DNA from 3 places in the Brevibacterium pityocampae genome. Region 3 is predicted to be linked to each of the others. Evidence: predicted binding sites of a transcription regulator. Region 3 holds the regulator's gene; each other region holds the start of a gene.

Region 1 (6,850 bases), on a different contig from region 3:
GTGCGTCGCGCTGATGATCGGGCTGCAGCTCGCCTTCGGGTACCTTCCGTTCATGCAGGTCGCGTTCGCCACCACCGCCGTGCCGCTCAGCGGCTGGCTGCTTCCGGTGATCGTCGGGGTCGTCGTGTTCCTCACCGTCGAGGTCGACAAGGCCCTGCGGCGGCGCGCCCGGAAGGCCACGGTCGGGGTGAGCACAGCCTGACCCGCGGTTCCCGCCTCGGGACCGGCTCCGGATCGCAAGTCGGGGGCGGATCGGCCCGAGCCGGGACAGGTTCAGACGACACAGGCGGGGCACCCGGAATCCGGGTGCCCCGCCTGTATCGTGCTCAGGGTGCGCTCGTGAACTCGGGCCCGTCGTGCGGCCGCGCTCAGCGCTGCCGTGTCACGGCCGGAGGAGGCGCGTCACTTGCGGCCGAAGATCAGCGCGATCGCGATCGCGGCGAGCCAGGCGTCCTTGGCCAGCGCGGTGCCGTCCTGGCTGGGACGCACACCGTCCTCCTCGGTCATCGCCGGGTTGCGGAAGTACATCGCGAGCATCCCTGCGGCGAAGGTGCCCAGCGCGGCTCCGGCGATGCGCTTGGGGACCATGGGGGCGAGCAGCGCCGCGCCGACCGCGATCTCCCCGTAGCTCACGAACTTCGCGAACTGTTCCGGGGTGAGCTCGCCGAGCTTCGGCACGCCGGAGGCGGCCATGCCCTGGAGACCCTCGGCCATCTCGCGCGGCATGCCGAGCTTGCCGACGCCGGAGTTGAGGATGAAGGCGCCGGGGATGGCGCGGAGCGCGGTGGTGGCGATGCTGAAGCCCATGGGGGTCCCTTCGTCGAATGCGGTCGGTGTCCGTCGAGGCTGCAGAGGCCTTGGTGCGGCCGTGTCCATCAACCCCAACAGCACGCCCCGGCGGGGTATTCCGGGGTTCGAGCCCGCGTGGTCGCTGGGTGCTGGGGGAGTGCGATGGAAACCGCACCGGCGGGCGCAGCCTGCACAGTCTCCGCCCGCCGGTGCAGTTCCTGCTGCAGTCCGTGTTCCGGGTGCAGGCCTCGTCAGAAGAGCGTCGGTGTGAGCGCGGGGGCGGCGGCCGGAACTGCCTGCCGATCCCGGGAGCGTCCTCGCGCGTAGTCGTCGTCCGCCCGCGAACTGAGCCCGTACCGGTCGAGGAGCGGGCCGATCCGCCGGGACAGCTGGGCGCGGTAGGAACGCGGCGCGTGGGAGGAGTGCGCATAGAGGGCGCGGTAGCGGCGGCTCAGGTGCGGGTGCTCACGGTCGATCCAGGCGAGGAACCACTCGCGCGCACCCGGTCGCAGATGGAGGGCGCCGTGGACGACCCGGGTCGCACCGGATGCGGCGATGGCACGCACCGCGGTCTCGAGCTGTGCGGGGGAGTCGGTGAGGTAGGGGAGGACCGGCATGAGGAACACCGTGACCCGGAACCCGAGGTCTGCCGCGGCGCGCACGGTGGCGAGCCGGGCGGCCGTCGTCGGGGTACCGGGTTCCACCATCTGCTGGAGTGCGTCGTCGAACACCGCGATCGACATCGCGAGGTCGACCGGGACGTCCTCGGCGACACGGGCGAGCAGCGGCAGGTCGCGGCGCAGCAGGGTGCCCTTGGTGAGGATCGAGAACGGGGTGCCGTGCGCGGCGAGCGCGTCGATGATCCCGGGCATGAGCGCGTAGCGGCCCTCCGCCCGCTGATAGGGATCGGTGTTCGTGCCGAGCGCCACGTGCTCACCCACCCAGCGGGGCCGCGCGAGCTCGGCGGCGAGCACCTGAGCGATATTGACCTTGACGACGACCTGCGAATCGAAGTCCTCACCCGCGTCGAGGTCGAGGTAGCGGTGGGTATTGCGCGCGAAGCAGTAGACGCAGGCATGCGAGCAGCCGCGGTAGGGGTTGACCGTCCAGGGGAACGGCATGGCGCTGGCCGGCGGGACCTTGTTGAGCGCGGTCTTGGCGAGGACCTCGTGGAAGGTCATCCCGGCGAACTCCGGCGTGCTCACCGTGCGGAGCAGGCCGCGGACGTTGACCATCGCCATCGGATCGAGGACGCTCTGCTGGTTCCACCTCATGGTCGTCCTCCGTCCACCTGCCGCCGCCCTCCTGCTGCCGGGCGCTGTGCGCACCACCGGCGCCTGCATCGTCGGAGCGCGGGGCGCGCTCTGCGCCCGATACAACGATTCGAACACATGTTCTAACGCCGGTCAAGGGGTGAGGAAGGGGCGAGGAAGGAGGGGGCTGCGGTGACGCGGAGGGCGTCAGGTGCACTGAATGACGGAGGTCCGGAATCCCTGTGGATTCCGGACCTACGGTTCCGACACTGTGTCGGAAAAATCTGTCGGGCTAGCGGTGTTGAGTCTCAGTACATCGTCAACACCTGTCTCAATACATAGGGACTGCTGAGGGTTTAGTTGACTTCACGACTGGATAAGTTCCAGGAAGGATGGAAGTCATGCCAAAGATCTACACCGATGAGTTCAAGCAATCAGCTCTCGAGCTCCTGGGCGAGGGGATGACCCAGAAGCAGGTCTGCGCCGACCTCGGCATCTCGAAGTCAGCTCTCCAGGCCTGGGTGCGTGACTCACGCCTGCGTGAGCACGGACTCGAGCCCTCTCGTGATGTCGAGGAGTCTCGCGCCCAGGCAGCAGCACTGAAGCGGATCAGGGAACTCGAGCGGGAGAACAAGATCCTCCGCGAGGCTGCAGCGTATCTCTCGCAAGCGAACTTGAAGCTCGGTGGTCATCACCCAAAATGATGTACCCGCTGGTCCTCGACCTTGCTGCCGCCGGGGTGCCGGTGGCAGTGGCCTGCCGGGTACTCGGCTTTACCAAGCAGGGTTTCTACAAGTGGTGCGCGAAACCTGTCTCTGACCGGGAACTCGAGGAGGCGCACTTGATCAATGCCGCCTACGACGTTCATACGGACGATCCTGGGTTCGGGCACCGGTTCATCGCTGATGAGCTCCAGGCGTGCGGATACAGCGCCTCTGAACGTCGTGTGTGGCGGCTGTGCTCGCAGCAGGAGCTGTTCTCCCACACGATCAAACGAGCCCGGAAGCACGGTAAGAAGCCCGGCCCGCCAGTGTGTGATGACCTCGTCGAACGCGACTTCACAGCAAAGGCAGTCAACGAGTTGTGGCTGACCGATATCACCGAGCATCACACCAGTGAGGGCAAGCTGTATATGTGCGCGGTCAAGGATGTGTTCAGCAACAGAATCGTCGGTTATGCCATCGATTCGAGGATGAAATCTCGTCTGGCTGTGGCGGCGATTGATGACGCTGTGGCTCGTCGTGGCGGACCGCGAGCCGTGGCAGGGTGTGTCGTTCACTCGGATCGCGGGTCGCAATTTCGCTCTCGTAAGTTCCAGCAGGTTCTACGGCGTTACGGGCTAGTCGGATCGATGGGTCGGGTCGGCGCTGCTGGTGATAATGCGGCGATGGAATCGTTCTTCGCTGTGTTGCAGAAGAACGTCCTCGACCGGGGCCGTTGGGACACGCGAGCGAGGTTGCGGACATCGATCGTCCACTGGGTCGAGCGGACCTACCACCGGAAGCGTCGGCAACGGCGTTTGGGTAAACTGACTCCGGTTGAATACGAGCTTGTTCACCACAAGGCCGTCGCTCTGGCGGCATAAACCCCGGAGTCAACTAAACCGTCAGCAGTCCCCCTCGATCCCCTCCCTGAACCCCTCGCTCTGAGCATCCAGCCAGGTCTTGAACACCTGCTTGGAACGACCCGGGACCATGTCCAGCAGCCGGGCAGGGCCGCGGCGTTCCTTCACCGGGGTCAGATCGATGACCACGGTGACATAGTGGGAGCCGCGCCCGGTGTGGCGCCAGCAATGCTCATCAACACCTATGACCTTCACCCCGTCGAACCGGTGAGGGTCCTCAATGAGCAGGTCCCGGCCGGCGGCCAACACGGCGTCGTTGACGGTATGCCAAGAGCAGGCCAGTGCGGCGGCGACCCTTGCGATGCTCATCCTGTCGATCACCACCGACTTCAGGGCCCACAGCACCGCATGCCTGCTCAACTTCGCCCGCGGTGCCGCCGCTGTGGTGGTGTCCTGGCGCCAGACGATGCCACAGTCAGCACATCGGTATCGGCGAACCCGAACCCACAGCACCGTGGGTCGCCACCCCAACGGTAGGTGCGCCAGCTTCCGGACTACCGTGCCCCGCGGCAGCCCCTCTGCGCCACAGTTACGGCACCATGGATCGTCTTCGATGACTCTGCATTCCAGGATGGCCCGGTCGCGGCGGATCTGTTGGCCGGTGACCATCAGGCCGAGGGAGTCGAGGAGGCAGAAGCTGTTGAGGTCAGGGGTGGTGAAAGTAGGCTGGGGCATCGTCGAGGTCTTCTGGATGGATTGGTGTAAGAACCTCCATCTTCGGAAGGCCTCGACCTCTATCCACCTATCGCCACGCCGACCCTGATCCTCATCCCCGCCTCTACACCCTCAAACGCGAAGAGCCATCAAATTTCGACTCACTGTGGGTGATCGAGGAGATGGGCATGGATCCGATCTCCTATGCCACGGTGAAGCGGTGGCTGTCGATCTACGCCACCGAGAAGTTCCGCCGCCGGCTGGCCGCAGCCCTAGAAGCTCAGCACCATCCACGACACCATCCAGGGTGCACACTAACCTGATAAAAGTCGGGTCCGGGGCAAGGTGTTCATGCTCCAGACTGAGGTCACCGGTGAACCGCTGGTGGTCCTGAAAGCCTCACCAGAGGATGCGAGCTTCCTGCGCGAGCACCACAGCCACATCACCCCCGGGTATCACATGAAAAAGAAGCACTGGATCACCCTGCATGCCGACGGCGACGTCGACAAACAGATGGTGGACGATCTGGTCACTGAGTCCTACCTTTTGGTTGTGGAGAAGAACCTCCCCCGGCGGGAGTGGCCCGTGAACCCGGAGACCTTCGGCAGCTGACAGGGTGGTGGTCACCCTTAGGCGGCGGGCTCTGTAGAAAGCTCTCTGCGAACGATTTCCGCCCCGGCGCTCAAGGCGCCCAGCTTGGCCCGGGCCACACTACGTGACAGAGGAGCCATCCCACAGTTGGTGGAGGCCCAGAGCTTATCGGCGTCGACAAACTGCAGTGCATTGCGCAGGGTCGCGGCAACCTCTTCAGGTGTCTCCACAGCGGTATTGGCCACATCGATCGCGCCGACCATCAGCTTCTTACCGCGGACCAGCTCGAGAAGGTCAGTGGGCACATGGGAGTTATGGCATTCCAGCGAGACGATATCGAGGCTCGACTTCTGGATCTGAGGGAAGGTCTCCTCGTATTGGCGCCACTCGGAGCCCAGGGTCTTCTTCCAGTTGGTATTGGCCTCAATCCCGTAGCCGTAGCAGATATGCACGGCCGTTTCGCAGCTGAGCCCCTCGGCGGCTCGCTCCAGAGCAGCGATACCCCATTCGTTGACCTCATCGAAGAAGACGTTGAAGGCCGGCTCATCGAATTGGACGATATCTACACCAGCGGCTGCTAGTTCCTTAGCCTCCTGGTTGAGGATCTCGGCGAACTTCCAGGCCAGTTCTGCACGGCTGCCGTAGCGAGCATCGTAGAGGGTGTCGACCATAGTCATCGGCCCGGGCAGAGCCCATTTGATGGGCGCGTCAGTATGTGCTCGTAGGGTCTCAGCATCGGCGACAAAGACCGGACCTTTGCGGGTGACATCATCGACCACCACGGGCACCGAGGCGTCATAGCGGTCTCGGATTCGCACCACCTTGCGGTTCTCGAAGTCCACCCCATTGAGGTTCTCGATGAAGGTTGTGACGAAATGCTGGCGGGTCTGTTCGCCATCGCTGACGATGTCGATTCCCTCGGCCCGCTGGTCTGCCAGGGCCAGGAGCAGGGCGTCCCGTTTGCCCTCGGTAAGGGCTTCGCCCTCGAGTTTCCAAGGTGACCAGAGTGTCTCTGGCTGGGCCAGCCAGGAGGGCTTGGGGAGGCTTCCGGCGGATGTGGTGGGCAGAAGTTTGTTCATGATGTCATTCCCTGAAGTTGGTGGTGGTAGTCCGAGTAGCGAGCAGACCACTGCTCAAGAGTTTTCCCATGCGGGATGATGAGGTTCTCCTGGACGAACCTGCCCTGCTCCGCACCAAGACGAGCACGCTCGTCTCTGTCGTAGACGATCCCGGTTGCCGAGAAGTCCGAGTGCTTCAAGCTGGGCTGATAAGCATCGCCAGCCGGGGTGTTGGCGTTGTAGATCTCAGGCCGGTAGATCTTCTGGAAGGTCTCCATAGTGCTGATCGTGGCGATCAGTTCCAGATTGGTGTAGTCCTCGAGGAGATCACCGAGGAAGTAGAAAGCCAACGGTGCGGCACTCTTGGGCGGCATGAAGTAGCGGACCCGCATGCCCATCTTCCCGAAGTACTGATCAGTCAAGGAGAACTCATCCTGCTGATACTCGACGCCAAGAACGGGGTGCTCATATCCCGTGCGGTGGTAGGTTCTGCTGGTGGAGACGCTGATGCAGATCACCGGCAGCTTGCTGAAGTGTGTGGCGTAGGTGTCTGAGGCGAGGAGGCCCTTGAAGAGATTGCCGTGGAGCTCCCCGAAGTCCTCCGGCAGTGCTGATCCGTTCCTGCTGCATTCGGGAAGCCGGATACTGAAGTCGTAGTCACGCACATAGGAGGAGAAGTTATTGCCCACAATCCCTTCAAAGCGTTCACCTTGTTGAGTGTCCACCACGGTGGTTTGCAGCATTTCGATCACCGGGAATGAGGCGGCACCTTCTTCTGCCTGAAGTTCGATGTTCACCGAGACAATATCGAGCTCAACCCGGTATCGGTCCCCACCTGCGTCCTCCTGCGAGGCCAGCTCATTGCAACGATCATCAATCAT
Region 2 (6,850 bases), on a different contig from region 3:
GTGAGGCCGAGCGGCAGCCAGGTGTAGATGCCCGGGGCGGCGCGGCGGATGTACCCGGCGCGGTGCAGCAGCTTGTGGCTGGCGACCTCGGCGTCGACCGGGTCCTCCTTGAGGGTGCGCACGAACAGCGATGACATCCGCAGGGGCATGAAGGACTCTCCTCTAGGTCAGGGGCGACCGGTTCGGCAGGGGTGACCGGCTTCGACGATATCCTGGGACTGTACCACCGCGGGCGCGTGCGGCAGGGCCTGCAACGGGGTCCTCGGGCCGGGCCGGCGCGGGCGCGGGACCTTGGCCCGCGCGGCACCTGCGGAGCACCGGGTCGGGGCGTGTGAAGCACCGGGTCGGGGCCTGCGGAGCACCGGCCCAGGGTCTGAGGAGCACCGGGTCGGGGCCTGCGGAGCACGGGGTCGGGCTCGTGCGGGTGCCTCGCTGATTGAGACGCCCCGGTGCCGCGACGGCGCCTGTGCCACACTGCCGGTACCGTCTCATCGTCATCGTCGGCGCTCCTCGAGGAAGAGGCGTCGGCACTGCTGGTCCCGGGAGGATCCATGACCGATCATCCACGTCTGCCGCTCGCCGGAGTGCGGGTGCTCGAGCTGGGGAACTACATCGCCGCTCCCACAGCCGGGCGGATGCTCGCCGACTTCGGCGCCGGGGTCGTCAAGGTCGAGCGGCCGGGCACCGGCGACGAGCTGCGCAACTGGCGTCTCCAGCAGGGCACGACCTCGCTGCTCTATCGCACGATCAATCGCAACAAGAAGTCGGTCGCGCTCGACCTCCGCTCCCCAGCCGGGCTCGCCGCGGTCAAGGCGCTCGTCGCGGAATCCGACATCCTGCTCGAGAACTTCCGGCCGGGCACCCTCGAGAAGTGGGGTCTGGGTCCCGAGGTGCTCGACGAGCTCAACGACGAGCTCGTGCTCGTGCGGATCTCCGCGTTCGGTCAGACCGGCCCGCTGTCCGCCCGGCCCGGGTTCGCCGCCGTCGCCGAGGCGTACGGCGGCTTCCGCGAGCTCGTGGGCGATCCCGACCGGCCGCCGACGCGGGTCGGGGTGTCGATCGGGGATTCGATCGCCGGCATGCAGGCGGCGTTCGGCGCGTGCATGATGCTGTTCGACCGCGAGCGCCGGCGGGCACAGGCGAACGCGAAGTCCGATGAGCCGGATTCACCGCGCACGGTCGACGTCGCCCTCAACGAGGCGATGTTCTCCGTCATGGAATCGCTCGTGCCCGACTACTCCGCGTTCGGACGGCTGCGCACCCGCACCGGCGGGCGCACCGAGGGGATCGCGCCGTCGAACGCCTATGTGTGCGCGGAGGGGAAGTCGATCGTCATCGCCGGCAACGGCAACGGGATCTTCCGCCGCTACATGGAGGTCATCGGCCGGCCCGACCTCGCCGCCGACCCGGGGCTGGCCTCGAACGCGCAGCGCTGGGCGCGCCGGGACGAGCTCGACGCTGCGATCGGAGCCTGGACGGCGGAGCGCACCGTGGACGACGCGCTCGCCGCACTCGATGCCGCCGGCGTGCCGGCCGGGCCGATCTACACCGCCGAGGACATCCTCGCCGACGAGCAGTACCGGGCGCGGAACATGATCCAGCGCTTCGACGTCGACACCGGCGACGGGGTGCTGACCGATGTCGCGTTCCCCGGGATCACCCCGGTGATCGGCGGGACCTCGGTGGAGATCGATCACCTCGGTCCCGACCTCGGGGAGCACACACGCGAGGTGCTCGAGGCCGCCGGGGTCGATTCCGGGATGATCGCGGAGATCCTCGGCGGCGGCGGGGCCGACAGTGCGGCCGGCAGTGAGGACGATGGAGCACGGAGAACGTCAGGAGCAGAGGGAGGACGACCATGACCGAGGACACCACCAGCATCCGTCCCGGTGCGCACCCGACCGCGCGGCTGCGCGACGTCACGCTGCGCGACGGCCTGCAGCTCACCGGTGGGCTCCTCGAGACCGAGGTCAAGGTCGACCTCATCCGGGAGCTGCTCGCGCTCGGCGTGCCGGAGCTCGAGATCGGCTCGCTCGCCCGGCCGGACCTCGTCCCGCCGATGGCGAACACGCTCGAGGTCGTCGCCGCGCTCAGGCCGGAGGAGCTGCGCAGCTGCTGGCTGTGGGTGGCGACACCGCGCCACGTCGAGCGCGCGGTCTCGGCCGGCGTGACCCGCCTGCAGTACTGCCTGTCGGTGTCCGATGCGCACAACCGGGCGAACATCGGACGCTCGACCGAGGACTCGATGGCCGCGCTCCCCCGCGCCCTCGACATCGCCGCCGAGGCGGGTGCGGAGCTGCAGCTGTGCTTGGCGACGTCGTTCACCTGCCCCTTCGACGGGCCGGTCGATCCGCGGCGCACACTCGCGCTCGTGGCCGATCCGCGCGCGGCCCGGTGCAGCGAGACCGTCATCGCCGACACCCTGGGGCAGGCCGATCCGGCTCAGGTGGCGCTTCTCGTGGCGGGGGCCGCACGGCTGCGGCCGCATGCCGGCGTCGTCTTCCACGGCCACGACACCTGGGGGCTGGGCGTGGCGAACACACTGGCGGCGATCACGGCGGGCGCGACCTCGGTCGACGGTGCGCTCGGCGGTCTGGGCGGGTGCCCGTTCGCGCCGGGGGCCTCGGGGAACACCTCGAGCGAGGACATCCTGTTCGCGACGAAGCCCGACTGGCTCACCACGGAGCGGTTCGCCCGGATCGTCGAGCTCGGTGAGGACCTCACCGCACGCCTCGGCGAGCGCAACGCCTCGAAGGCGGCACAGGGCGCCCGCTCGACCGCGCATGCCTTCCCGTGGGTGATCAGCGGGTCCTGACCAGGCGAGTGTGACCAGCTGATCTCGATCACCTGTCGATCGGCATTCCGTGACCCCGCGCGCGACCGGGCGAGCGTGACCAGGTGATGCTATAGCCCCACCTGCACCTGGCCGACCGCAGTTCGCGGGATCCGACCCCATCGGCGGCTCGGCGACCGATCGCACCTCTCAGAACGGCGGCGGGTCGTCGTCCGCATGGGTCCACAGCGCATCGTCAGCGCCGCTGCGACAGGTCCACGGATCGGGCGGCCCAGCGGGCCGCGGACGGCCGCGATCAGCAGCACTGTCGGGCGAACGATCAGGCCCGGAGCAGAATCGGTGATCATCCGGTCCGGCCTGGTCACCGGGATCCATCGGTCCCGCGCGGTCTCCGGGATCTGCTGGGCCGGCACGGTCGTCAGGGTTCTCCGGTCCGGCGCGGCCGCTCGGGTCCGGCAGTCCGAGGACGCGGAGCATCTCGCGGGCCGCAGCCCGGTCGATGATGCGCTCGGCGGCGCGGACCTCGGCGGTGATGCCGTGGGGGAACTCCCACCGTTTCATCCCTCCCGGGCCGGCGTGGAGCGTGAGCATCCGCTTGGTCTTCATCAGGTGGTGCGCCCTGCACAGGGGGTGGAGATTCTCCAGGTCGGTGCGGCCGCCGGCCGCCGGATCCGCATGATCGAACGGGATCGCGTGGTCGGCGTCGCAGGTCTCGGCCCGCCGGGCGCATCCGGGCGCGGTGCACCACATCCACTTCTCGTTCATCGTCATCCGGGTGCCCTTGGGGATCACGTAGGAGCGAGCGGCTTCGTCGCAGACGGCGCCGGAGACGGGGTCGGTGAGGATCCGGTAGAACGTCGAGCTCCGGGACGCGAACCGCTGGGCCATCTCCGCCGGAACTGGCCCGCCGTCCGACCAATGGCCGGGCAGCTCGGCGTGTCCGGTGAGGCTGAGGAATGGGACCGTGACGACGACGGTCGCCTGTCGGCGCAGCCATTCCTGGTTCGTCGGGCAGGTGATGACGACACGGCTCGGGTCAGCGGACGCGCTGCCCGGTCCCGAGGCCGGATCCGGATCGACCGGTGGTGCAGCGTCGCGCGCATCAGCCGCACCACCGGCGGTTCGGATGAGTGCATCGACGAGCTCGCCGGCGTCGGTTCCAGTGGCGGGGTCGCCGCGGCCGAAGTCGACGGGGTTGAGGACTTCGACCTCGGTGCCGGGCGCGAGCGTGCTCATGAGGTCGAACATCAGCTGCGGCACCGTGCGGTCGTCGATGATCACCGATCCCGGCGGGAGCTGCTCGCCGAAGGTGCCGGTCTGCGCCCGCGCGATCGCCCGGGCGGTGGCCTCGAGCCGCCGGTGCAGGGCGTAGAGCGGTTCGAGCGGGCCGGTCAGCAGGAGCTTCCCCTCGGAGGGATCGCTGCGCCAGAACTCGACGCGCCGGCGGATGTGGACGTCTTCGGCCCGGTCGTCATTGTCGGTGAGCAGGCGGATGAGATCGTTGACCGCTCGGCAGTACGACTTCCACGACAGATCGGGTCGCAGCTCCGCGATCCCGGCGTCGAGCTCGGCGAGCGCGGCATCCCCCAGGCGATGCGCGCGCCGCGCCGCGTACTGCAGCCGGTCGAAGCACATGGTCCCGGTCTCCACGAGCGCACGGGTGCGATGGAGGCTGAAACAGGCGATGAGTGCGTCTCGGGCGGTCGAGTAGGCGCGCGTGATCGTGGAATCGAGCACGGCGGCGAGGCAGGTGAGGTGCTCCCCTGTCATCCGTTCGAGGACCCATTTCGACGTGGACATGGGCTCCGCGGCGAGTTCGGGCGCCGGTTCGGGCTCGAGGTCGAGGCACTCCTCGACGACGGTGTCCGCGATGAGGCGCATCCGCGCGAGCATGAGCCGATCGTAGGCGGGCAGCGAGTCCTGCAGACGCAGCAGCGCCGGGACTCCGTCCGGCGCTCGTGCGCCTGCGGGGTCGGTTCTCGTCGCGGTCATCGGCCTGTTCGCCTCCTCTCCGTGCCTCGACTGCACCGGTCCTCGTCCAGCGGTCCAGCGACTGCGAACCGGTGCCGTCTGCTCCACCCGCTCCGACCGGTTCGATCGAACGTGCTCCGGGTCCCGCCGAGCGGTGGTGCTTCCGTGATTCCACGCTATCGAGAGGCACGGACACGGAGCGGGTCAAATCAGCAGAAAAACCGCGTTATCCACAACCCGTTCGAAAATAAGTTGAATATTCTCTCCTGTGTTCCATCGATTGTGGACGAACCCGAGGTGCACCTCGGCCCTTCCCCGCACGTCCGGGTGCCGGTGACTGCACCGGTGATGGCACGATGGCAGGAGGACACCGGCACCCGCCGGTCACCCACCGCACTCGACACCACACGATCCGAGGAGTCACCATGACCCGAGTCGCCGTCGTCCAGACCGGTTCCATCCCCTTCGACAGCGCCGCCACCACGGCGAAGATCTGCAGTCTGATCGACGACGCGGCACGGGCCGGGGCGGAGCTCGCGGTGTTCCCGGAAGCCACCCTCGGGACCTATCCGAAGGGTCTGACCTTCGGCGCCCCGGTGGGCCGGCGCACCGATGCCGGCCGCGACGAGTACCAGCGGTACTTCGACAACGCCGTCGCCCTCGACGGCCCCGAGCTCGAGGAGATCGCGGAGGCCGCCCGCCGCACGGGAGTGTTCACGGTGCTGGGGATCATCGAGCGCCTCGGCCAGACGCTCTACTGCACCGCCGTCCACATCGACGCCGAGCACGGCATCGTCGGCCACCACCGCAAGCTCATGCCCACCGGGTCCGAGCGCCTGATCTGGGGATTCGGCGACGGGTCGACCCTGCCGGTCGTCGACTCCCCCGCCGGCAGGACCGGCGCGGTGATCTGCTGGGAGAACTACATGCCGCTGCTCCGGCAGGCGATGTACGCCCAGGGCGTCGAGATCTACTGCGCTCCGACGGTCGACGATCGCGACACCTGGCAGCACACCATGGCCCACATCGCGATGGAGGGCCGCTGCTTCGTCCTCTCCGCGTGCCAGGCGATCCGCGCGGAGGACTTCGGGGACGACTACGCGAGCGTGCTCGAGCCGAACGAGGCCGGCTGGCTGATCCGCGGCGGCTCGGCGATCTACGGCCCCACCGGCGAACTGCTCGCCGGCCCCGTCTACGACGAGGAGACGATCCTCACCGCCGAGGTCGACGTCACCGCCCGCTCCCGCACCACCTACGACTTCGACCCGGTCGGGCACTACTCCCGGCCCGACGTCTTCGAACTCACCGTCGACACCCGACCCCGGCCCGGCGTCGAGTTCACCGGCTGAGCGGGGCCGCGCCCCTGCGCGAGCCGAGTCGTCCCGGTCAGCCCGGCCGGCGCAGGGCGGCGCGGTAGCGGCGGCGCACCACCTGCTGGGCGACGAGCAGTGCCGGGTACAGCGGCCGCCAGAACCCGGCCGGGGCGGGCCGGGTGAGGGAGCGGATCGTCAGCCGCACCTCGGGTCCGGTCCGGTGGACGATGAACGCCTCCTCGCCGTCGAGCGGATGGCCGGGGCGGGTGCGGTAGGCGAAGCCCACCCGATCCGCCGCGCGGACGACCTCGACCACCTCGACCGGTTCGACAACCGTGATCCCGAGCAGGCCGGCGGTGACCGTCGGGCGTGCGCCGACGACCGCCTCGGCGGCGGGCGCCACCCGGAACCCGCTGCGCGTCTTCACGGTCCAGCGGAGGACCTCGGTGCTCGCACGGTCCCACATCGCCTGGCCGCGCCCGATGACCGAGGTGGACTCGTGGGCGCGCAGGCCTCGCGGCGGTGTCCAGTCGATGAGGGCGGGTGCGGTGAGGCTCACCGGTGGTGGAGTCATGCACCCAGTCTCTCAACTCCGCGGACGCATCCGCCCCTTCCGAGTCTGCCGCGGGCTGCCGGTGGGCTGCCAGGCATCCGCATCACTGCCGGCGCGGGGACGGCCGGCCGGGCCGCCCCATGCCGCTCCGAGCTGTCCTCGGCTCTGCGGAGAACCGTAGACTCGACCCATGCCCGAACCCCGTTTCGACTCCAGCGA
Region 3 (6,850 bases):
CCTGGACCAGCCGCACGGCCTTGCCGTCGGCCACGTCGACGGCCGGCAGCAGGGTGAGCGCGGGTTCTGTCACGAGTTCAGTCATCGTCTCTTCCTTCATCGGTTCTCAGTCGAGGGCCTTCACCCAGTTGGCGAGCAGCTGCGCGCCGGCGTCCCCGGACTTCTCGGGGTGGAACTGCGTGGCCCAGGTGGACCCGTCCTCCACGGCTGCGACGAACGGCTCGCCGTGGACGGTCGTGGTGGTGCGCGCTCCTGCCGGCGCGGTGTGCGCGGCGTAGGAGTGCACGAAGTAGAAGCGCTCGTCGCCGATCCCGGCGAACATCGCGCTGTCGGCCGGCGGGGCGACGGTGTCCCAGCCCATGTGCGGGATCACCGGGGCGTGGAGGCGGGTCACCTCGCCGGCCCACAGGCCGATGCCGGCGCTGGTGACCCCGTGCTCGGAGCCGGAGGCGAACAGCACCTGGAGGCCGACGCAGATCCCGAGGAGCGGTCGGCCGGCGGCGTGCCGCTCGCGGATGACGTCGACGGCACCGCCGGCACGCAGGCCGTCCATGACCGAGGCGAACGCCCCGACCCCGGGTACGACGAGGCCGGCGGCAGCGGCGGCGCGCTGCGGGTCGGAGGTGAGCTCGACGCGCGCACCGGTGCGCTCGAGCGCCCGCACGGCCGAACGGATGTTCCCCGAGCCGTAGTCGAGGACCGCGACCGGGGCGCTCATGCGGTGCGTCCGGCGAGCAGGGAGCGGAGGCGGAGCGCGGCGAGGACGAGCACGACGAGGCCGAGTCCGGCGGCGACCCAGGCCGCTGTCATCCCGCTCAGCGCGGCGATGACGCCGACGACGATCGCGATCACGGCGAGGAGCGCGACGACGCCCCACAGGATCGCGGTGCGGGCGAGTGCCGCACGGGCCGGGGTCATGGTCGCCGCGCTCGCCTGGAGCTTCGTCATCGAACCGGTGTCGATCCAGCCGTCGATGTCCTGCGGGGCGAGGGTCTCGAGGAGGAGCTGTTCGAGCTCGGAGGGCAGGTTGGTGAGGGCGAGCCCGGCGGGGACGTCGGCCTCCCGGGTGCCGCGCCGGTAGTGCGCAGCGTCGATCTGCTCGTCGTTGCGGACGAGGAGGAGCACCTCGTGCTGTCCGGTGAGCTTCGAGAGCTGTGCGGCCGCGGCGTTGCCCTCGGCGATGTCGGTGCCGGAGAGCACGAGCGCGGAGAAGTCTCCGATCGGCACGACCTCGCCGGGGATGTCGGAGAGCACGCACGCCGCGGCGAGCTGATCCGGCCGGCCGAAGGGGGTGACGATGACGGTGCGGCTCACAGTGCTCCCTTGGTGCTCGGGATCCCGGTGACGCGCGGGTCGGGCTCGACCGCGGCGCGCAGCGCCCGGGCGAAGGCCTTGAACTGGGCCTCGGCGATGTGGTGGGGGTCGCGACCGGCGAGCAGCGAGAGGTGGACGGTGAAGCCGGCGTTGAATGCCAGCGACTCGAGCGCGTGGGCGACCATCGAGCCGGTGAAGTGACCGCCGATGAGGTGGTACTGCTGGCCCTCGGGCTCGCCGCTGTGCACGAAATACGGGCGGCCGGAGACGTCGACGACGCACCGCGCGAGCGATTCGTCCAGCGGTACGAGCGCGTCGCCGTAGCGGCGGATCCCGGCCTTGTCGCCGAGCGCTTCGCGCAGGACCTGGCCGATGACGATCGCGGTGTCCTCGACGGTGTGGTGGACGTCGATCTGGACATCGCCCTCGGCCTTCACGTTGAGGTCGATGAGCGAGTGCTTCGACAGGGCGGTGAGCATGTGGTCGTAGAACGGCACTCCCGTGGAGATGTCCGAGGCACCGGTGCCGTCGAGGTCGACGCGCACGGTGACGTCGGATTCGCTCGTCGCACGGTGTGCCGAGGCCTGGCGTTCGGTCATGCGGGGTCCTGGTCCTTTGCTGTCCGGGGGGCGGCGCCGACGGGCGGGCCGGCGGGGATCTGGGTGGGGGCGGCGAGGTGCTCCGGGGTGCTCTCGAGCACCCGGTGCACGGCATCGATGAAGGCGTCGGTCTCCTCGGCGGTGCCGGCGTTGACGCGCAGGTGACCGGGGATCCCGGTGTCGCGGACGAGGACGCCGGCGTCGAGGAGGTCCTGCCACAGGGCGTGGGGCTCGGCGATGCCGCCGAACAGGAGGAAGTTCGAGTCGCTCGGCACCACGGTGAAGCCGGCGTCGAGCAGGGCGGCGGCCATGCGCTCGCGCTGCTCGACGAGCGCGTCGACGGTGGCGAGCAGTGCGGGGGCGTGGGCGAGCGCGGCGCAGGCGGCGGCCTGGGTCAGCGCGGACAGGTGGTAGGGCAGCCGCACGAGGCGCAGCGCGTCGATCACGGCCGGGTGTGCGACGGCGTACCCGAGGCGCACGCCCGCGAAGGCGAAGGCCTTGCTCATCGTGCGCGACACGATGAGCCGGGGGTGGTCCGGGAGGAGCGTGAGCGCGGTGCGGAATCCGGGTCGCGCGAATTCGGCATAGGCCTCGTCGACGATGACGATGCCGGTGCTCGCGGCGAGCACGGCTTCGACGACGGCGAGGTCGAGACCGTTGCCGGTGGGGTTGTTCGGGGTGCAGAGGAACACGACGTCGGGCCGGTGCTCGCGCACGGCGGCCACCGCGGACTCGACGCTGATCCCGAAGTCCGCCTCGCGGTCGACGGCGATCCACACGGCGCCGGTCGACGCGGTGATGAGCGGATGCATCGAGTAGCTCGGGGTGAAGCCGAGCGCGGTGCGGCCCGGACCGCCGAAGGCCTGGAGGATATGGGCAAGGACCTCGTTCGATCCGTTCGCCGCCCAGATCTGCGCCGGGTCGATGCGCCCGGTGCCGGTGTTCTCGGTGGCACTGCGCACGGAGTCGGTGCGCTCGGGCGCGGCGGTTCCGGCGGCAGGGCCTCCCTGACGCTCGAGCACCCCGTCGAGGTAGTGGGCGAGCGCGGAGCGCAGGCGGTCGAACTCGCGGTCGGGGTAGCGGTTGAGGTCGTGGAGCACCGCGGAGAGCTCGTGCTCGAGCGCGCTCACGACCTCCGCGGGGACGGGATGGGAATTCTCGTTGACGTTGAGCCGGACGGGGACGTCGAGCTGCGGGGCGCCGTACGGGGATCGGCCGCGCAGGTCGTCCCGGAGCGGGAGATCATCGAGAGTCGTCACCGCAGAAGTCTATCGTCCGGGGACGGCGAGCTCCTGCCCGGGGTGGACCACCTGACGGTCGAGTCCGTTGACCTCGACGATGTCGAGGACGACGTCACGGGTGTCCTGGCCGCCGGAGACCGATTGTGCGATCGACCACAGCGAGTCGCCCTCCTCGACGACGACGGTGTCGAAGCCCGCACCGGCCGGGGCGCCGGCGGCGGACCCGGCGGAGGCCTGGGCCCCGGAGCTCAGCGCGATGACGATCCCGATGACGAGCGCGCACAGGGCCAGACCGAGGGTGCGGGCCAGGCGCAGGGCGCGGCGACCGCGCGGGGTGAGCACGGTGGCGGCCGCGGGTGCGGGTGCGGGTGCGGTGTTTGCAGACATGGGGTGTCCTCCTCTTCATCGATCCCGAGGCCGGCCGGTGCGCCGAACTGATGATGCGCGGCGACTGCGGTCCGGGGATTCGAACTCATGTACTATTGAACACGACAATCGAACGGATGTCCACTATTTCTCGAACACGTGTGTGAAAATGGATTCGAACGACGTCGCGATCGGCTATGTTCGAAGTGTTGCACCGGGCACGGACACGGCCTCGCGGTCGGGACCGGAGCCCACGACGCTCCGGTCGTGCAGCACGGTGAGAGGAACGGGAAGGGAAGAGGAATGAGCCCCCAATCACGACGCCCCAGAGGACGCCCGCGCAATGACGCCGTCGTCGACGAGATCGAGGACTTCCGCGCCACCCAGGCCGATATCGTCGAGCTCCCCGAGGGCTCGGCCGCCGCCGGGGACCAGCGCCTCACTCCGCGCCAGCGGCTCGTCCTCGAGACGATCGAGTCGGCCGTGTACACCAACGGCTACCCGCCGAGCATGCGCGAGATCGGCAAGGCCGCCGGTCTGGCGTCCCTGTCGAGCGTCGCCCACCAGCTCTCCCAGCTCGAGCGCCTCGGCTACCTGCGCCGCGATCCCAAGCGCCCCCGTGCGATCGAGATCGTCAACCCGGCCGAGGAGGCCCCGCCGGCCGCCGAACCCGGTTCGGCGAACACGGCGATGGTGCCGGTGCTCGGGCGGATCGCCGCCGGCGGCCCGATCACCGCGGAGCAGGCGGTCGAGGACGTCTTCGCCCTGCCCACCCAGGTCGTCGGCTCCGGTGACCTCTTCCTCCTCCAGGTCGCCGGCGACTCGATGATCGACGCCGCGATCTGCGACGGCGACTGGGTGGTCGTGCGGCGCCAGCAGTCGGCGGAGAACGGCGAGATCGTCGCGGCACTCCTCGACGAGGAGGCCACGGTCAAGACGCTCAAGCGCAGCGGCGGCAAGCAGTGGCTGCTGCCGCAGAACCCGATCTACGACCCGATCGACGGCGACCACGCCACGATCATGGGCATCGTCACCGCGGTCATCCGGCGGGTCTGAGGCCTGCTGGGCACCGACCGCGCAGCGCGTCCGCAGCGTCACGAGGGCGGAGCACCGATCGGTGCTCCGCCCTCGTCGTGCCCGGCCGGGCCCCACCCAGGCTTCGTCTGATCCCGCCCTCGTCGTACCCCGGCGGTCGGCCTCAGTCCTGCTCGGCGAGGCGGGAGAGGGCGGAGCGAACCGCCGCGCCGTCCTCGGTGCGCCACATCGGAGGCAGCGAATCGGCGAGGAAGCCTCCGTAGCGCGCGGTGCGCAGCCGGGAGTCGAGCACGGCGACCACGCCGCGGTCGTCGGTGGTGCGGATGAGCCGGCCGACCCCCTGCGCGAGCCGGAGCGCGGCGTGGGTGGCGCTGACCGTCATGAAGCCGTTGGCGCGGTTCCGCTCGGCGGCCTGCGTGCGCGCACGGGTGAGGGGGTCGTCGGGGCGCGGAAACGGGATCCGGTCGATGACGACGAGCCGGCACGTGCGGCCCGGCACGTCGACCCCCTGCCACAGCGACATCGTGCCGAACAGCGAGGTGTCGTCCTCCGCGGAGAACCGGGCGACGAGCGCGGCGAGCGACTCCTCCCCCTGGAGCAGCACCGGCGTGTCGAGCGTCTCGCGCAGGGCCGTCGCGGCCTGCTCGGCGGCGAAGCGGGAGGAGAACAGTCCGAGCGCACCGCCGCGCGAGGCGGTGACGAGCTCGCGCAGCTCGGCGATCATCTCCTCGTTGAGCCCGCTGCGCGCCGGTCGGGGCAGCCCGGAGGCGACGTAGAGGATCGCCTGCTTGGGATAGTCGAACGGGGAGCCGACATCGATCGCGTCGTACCGGGGCGCCTCGGGACCGGCGAGGCCGAGCGAGGCGGCCACTGGCTCGAACCGGCCGCCGAGTGCCAGGGTCGCCGAGGTGGCGACGACGGTGGACTCGGCGAAGATCCCGTTGCGCATGGTGCCGGCGACGCTGAGCGGAGCGACGACGAGGGAGACGGTCTCCGTCTCCCGGAAGGTCGAGCGGGTGACCCAGGTGACGTCGTTGTCGGCGAGCTCGCTCATCCGCTCGGCGAGCTCGAACACCTCCTGGAGGCGGGCCCGGGCCATCTGCAGGCCGGCGTCGGCCTCCTTGGACTCGGTGCCGCGACCGGCCTCGGCGAGGATCTGCCGGGCTGCGTCGCGGACGGCGATGACGGCGGTGGTGAGCGCTTCGGGCCAGACCTGGAGCAGCCCCTCGGTGGTCGCCTGGAGCGCCTTGTCGAAGGCGGAGGCGGCGGTCTCGAGGAGCCCGATCACCCCGTCCTGCACGGCGGTGTTCTTCCGCGCGGCCTGCGCGGCGGCGTGGAGCATGGCGACGGTGAGCGAACCGGAGAGCGCGTTCGTCACCCGGTCGCGCAGTTCGTGGGCCTCGTCGATGACGACGGCGTCGTGCTCGGGCAGCACCGCGTGGTCCCCGAAGGCGTCGATCGCGAGCAGCGCATGGTTGGTGACGACGAGGTCGGCTGCGGCCGCGGCGATCTTCGCCCGCTCCGCGTAGCACTCCTCGAACACCGGGCACTTCGAGCCGAGGCAGTCGAAGGCGTTGACCGACACCTGGGCCCAGGCCCGGTCGGAGACACCGGGGACGAGGTCGTCGCGGTCCCCGGACTCGGTGATCCGCTCCCAGCTGCGCACCCGCTGGATCTCCTCGCCGAGCGCGGACGCGGACGCCGAGGCGGAGCCGCGCCCGGCGGCGTCGTCGGCCCCGAGGTCGAACAGCATGCCGAGCGCGTCATCGGGGTAGCCGCCGTCGAGCTTGTGCTTGCACACGTAGTTGCGGCGGCCCTTGAGGACGGCGGCGCGCGGCTTGCGCTCGAGGTCTCCGCCGAGCGCCTTGAGCAGGCGGGGCACGTCGCGGTTGACGATCTGGTTCTGCAGCGCCAGGGTCGCCGTCGATACCACGACCCGCTCGCCGGTGCGCACGGCGTGCTCGAGCGCGGGCACGAGGTAGGCCAGCGACTTCCCGGTCCCGGTGCCGGCCTGGACGAGGAGGTGGGTCTCCGAGCCGAGAGCGCCGGCGACGGCCTCGGCCATGGTCTGCTGCCCCTCCCGCGGGCTGCCGCCGAGCGCGTCGACGGCACTCGCGAGGAGGTCGGCGGTCGCGGTCACGCAGCCGGCCCGGAGAACATGTCCGGCTTGCGGTACTCCTCGAGCTCGCTGAGGAGGTCGGAGTCGACGCGCGCCTGCACTGCGGTGCCCTCCGCCAGGTGCTTCTCCTCGAGCACGGTGCCCTCGTCGTGGATGCGGGACACGAGGTCGCCGCG

The links. Region 3 encodes LexA, which represses DNA repair genes until DNA is damaged. Its sites were predicted from a motif close to TCGAACANNTGTTCGA; they were not measured.
Region 1: ABD883_RS12525 (Rv2578c family radical SAM protein) is a predicted target of LexA. The motif match lies at 2,173-2,188, and genes of this name have one in related genera.
Region 2: ABD883_RS13125 (HNH endonuclease signature motif containing protein) is a predicted target of LexA. The motif match lies at 5,007-5,022, and genes of this name have one in related genera.

What each region holds. Positions count from the first base shown of each region.
Region 1 covers NZ_BAABGL010000034.1:68,724-75,573, forward strand. Annotated here, with positions in the region: gene ABD883_RS12515 (cation-transporting P-type ATPase) at 1-202, shown strand, start outside; gene ABD883_RS12520 (hypothetical protein) at 403-807, opposite strand; gene ABD883_RS12525 (Rv2578c family radical SAM protein) at 1,041-2,063, opposite strand; one part of gene ABD883_RS12530 (IS3 family transposase) at 2,444-2,701, shown strand; one part of gene ABD883_RS12530 (IS3 family transposase) at 2,704-3,627, shown strand; partial or broken gene ABD883_RS12535 (transposase family protein) at 3,661-4,341, opposite strand; gene ABD883_RS12540 (hypothetical protein) at 4,509-4,643, shown strand; partial or broken gene ABD883_RS12545 (MmcQ/YjbR family DNA-binding protein) at 4,663-4,932, shown strand; gene ABD883_RS12550 (methionine synthase) at 4,950-5,990, opposite strand; gene ABD883_RS12555 (putative oxygenase MesX) at 5,987-6,850, opposite strand, start outside.
Region 2 covers NZ_BAABGL010000036.1:20,405-27,254, forward strand. Annotated here, with positions in the region: gene ABD883_RS13110 (proline--tRNA ligase) at 1-149, opposite strand, end outside; gene ABD883_RS13115 (CaiB/BaiF CoA transferase family protein) at 552-1,862, shown strand; gene ABD883_RS13120 (beta/alpha barrel domain-containing protein) at 1,859-2,815, shown strand; gene ABD883_RS13125 (HNH endonuclease signature motif containing protein) at 2,984-4,786, opposite strand; gene ABD883_RS13130 (carbon-nitrogen hydrolase family protein) at 5,191-6,114, shown strand; gene ABD883_RS13135 (DUF1990 family protein) at 6,152-6,652, opposite strand; gene ABD883_RS13140 (RNA-binding S4 domain-containing protein) at 6,822-6,850, shown strand, end outside.
Region 3 covers NZ_BAABGL010000001.1:50,651-57,500, forward strand. Annotated here, with positions in the region: gene priA (bifunctional 1-(5-phosphoribosyl)-5-((5-phosphoribosylamino)methylideneamino)imidazole-4-carboxamide isomerase/phosphoribosylanthranilate isomerase PriA) at 1-85, opposite strand, end outside; gene hisH (imidazole glycerol phosphate synthase subunit HisH) at 107-718, opposite strand; gene ABD883_RS00230 (hypothetical protein) at 715-1,314, opposite strand; gene hisB (imidazoleglycerol-phosphate dehydratase HisB) at 1,311-1,913, opposite strand; gene ABD883_RS00240 (histidinol-phosphate transaminase) at 1,910-3,172, opposite strand; gene ABD883_RS00245 (LysM peptidoglycan-binding domain-containing protein) at 3,182-3,541, opposite strand; gene lexA (transcriptional repressor LexA) at 3,824-4,576, shown strand; gene ABD883_RS00255 (ATP-dependent DNA helicase) at 4,719-6,695, opposite strand; gene hflX (GTPase HflX) at 6,692-6,850, opposite strand, start outside.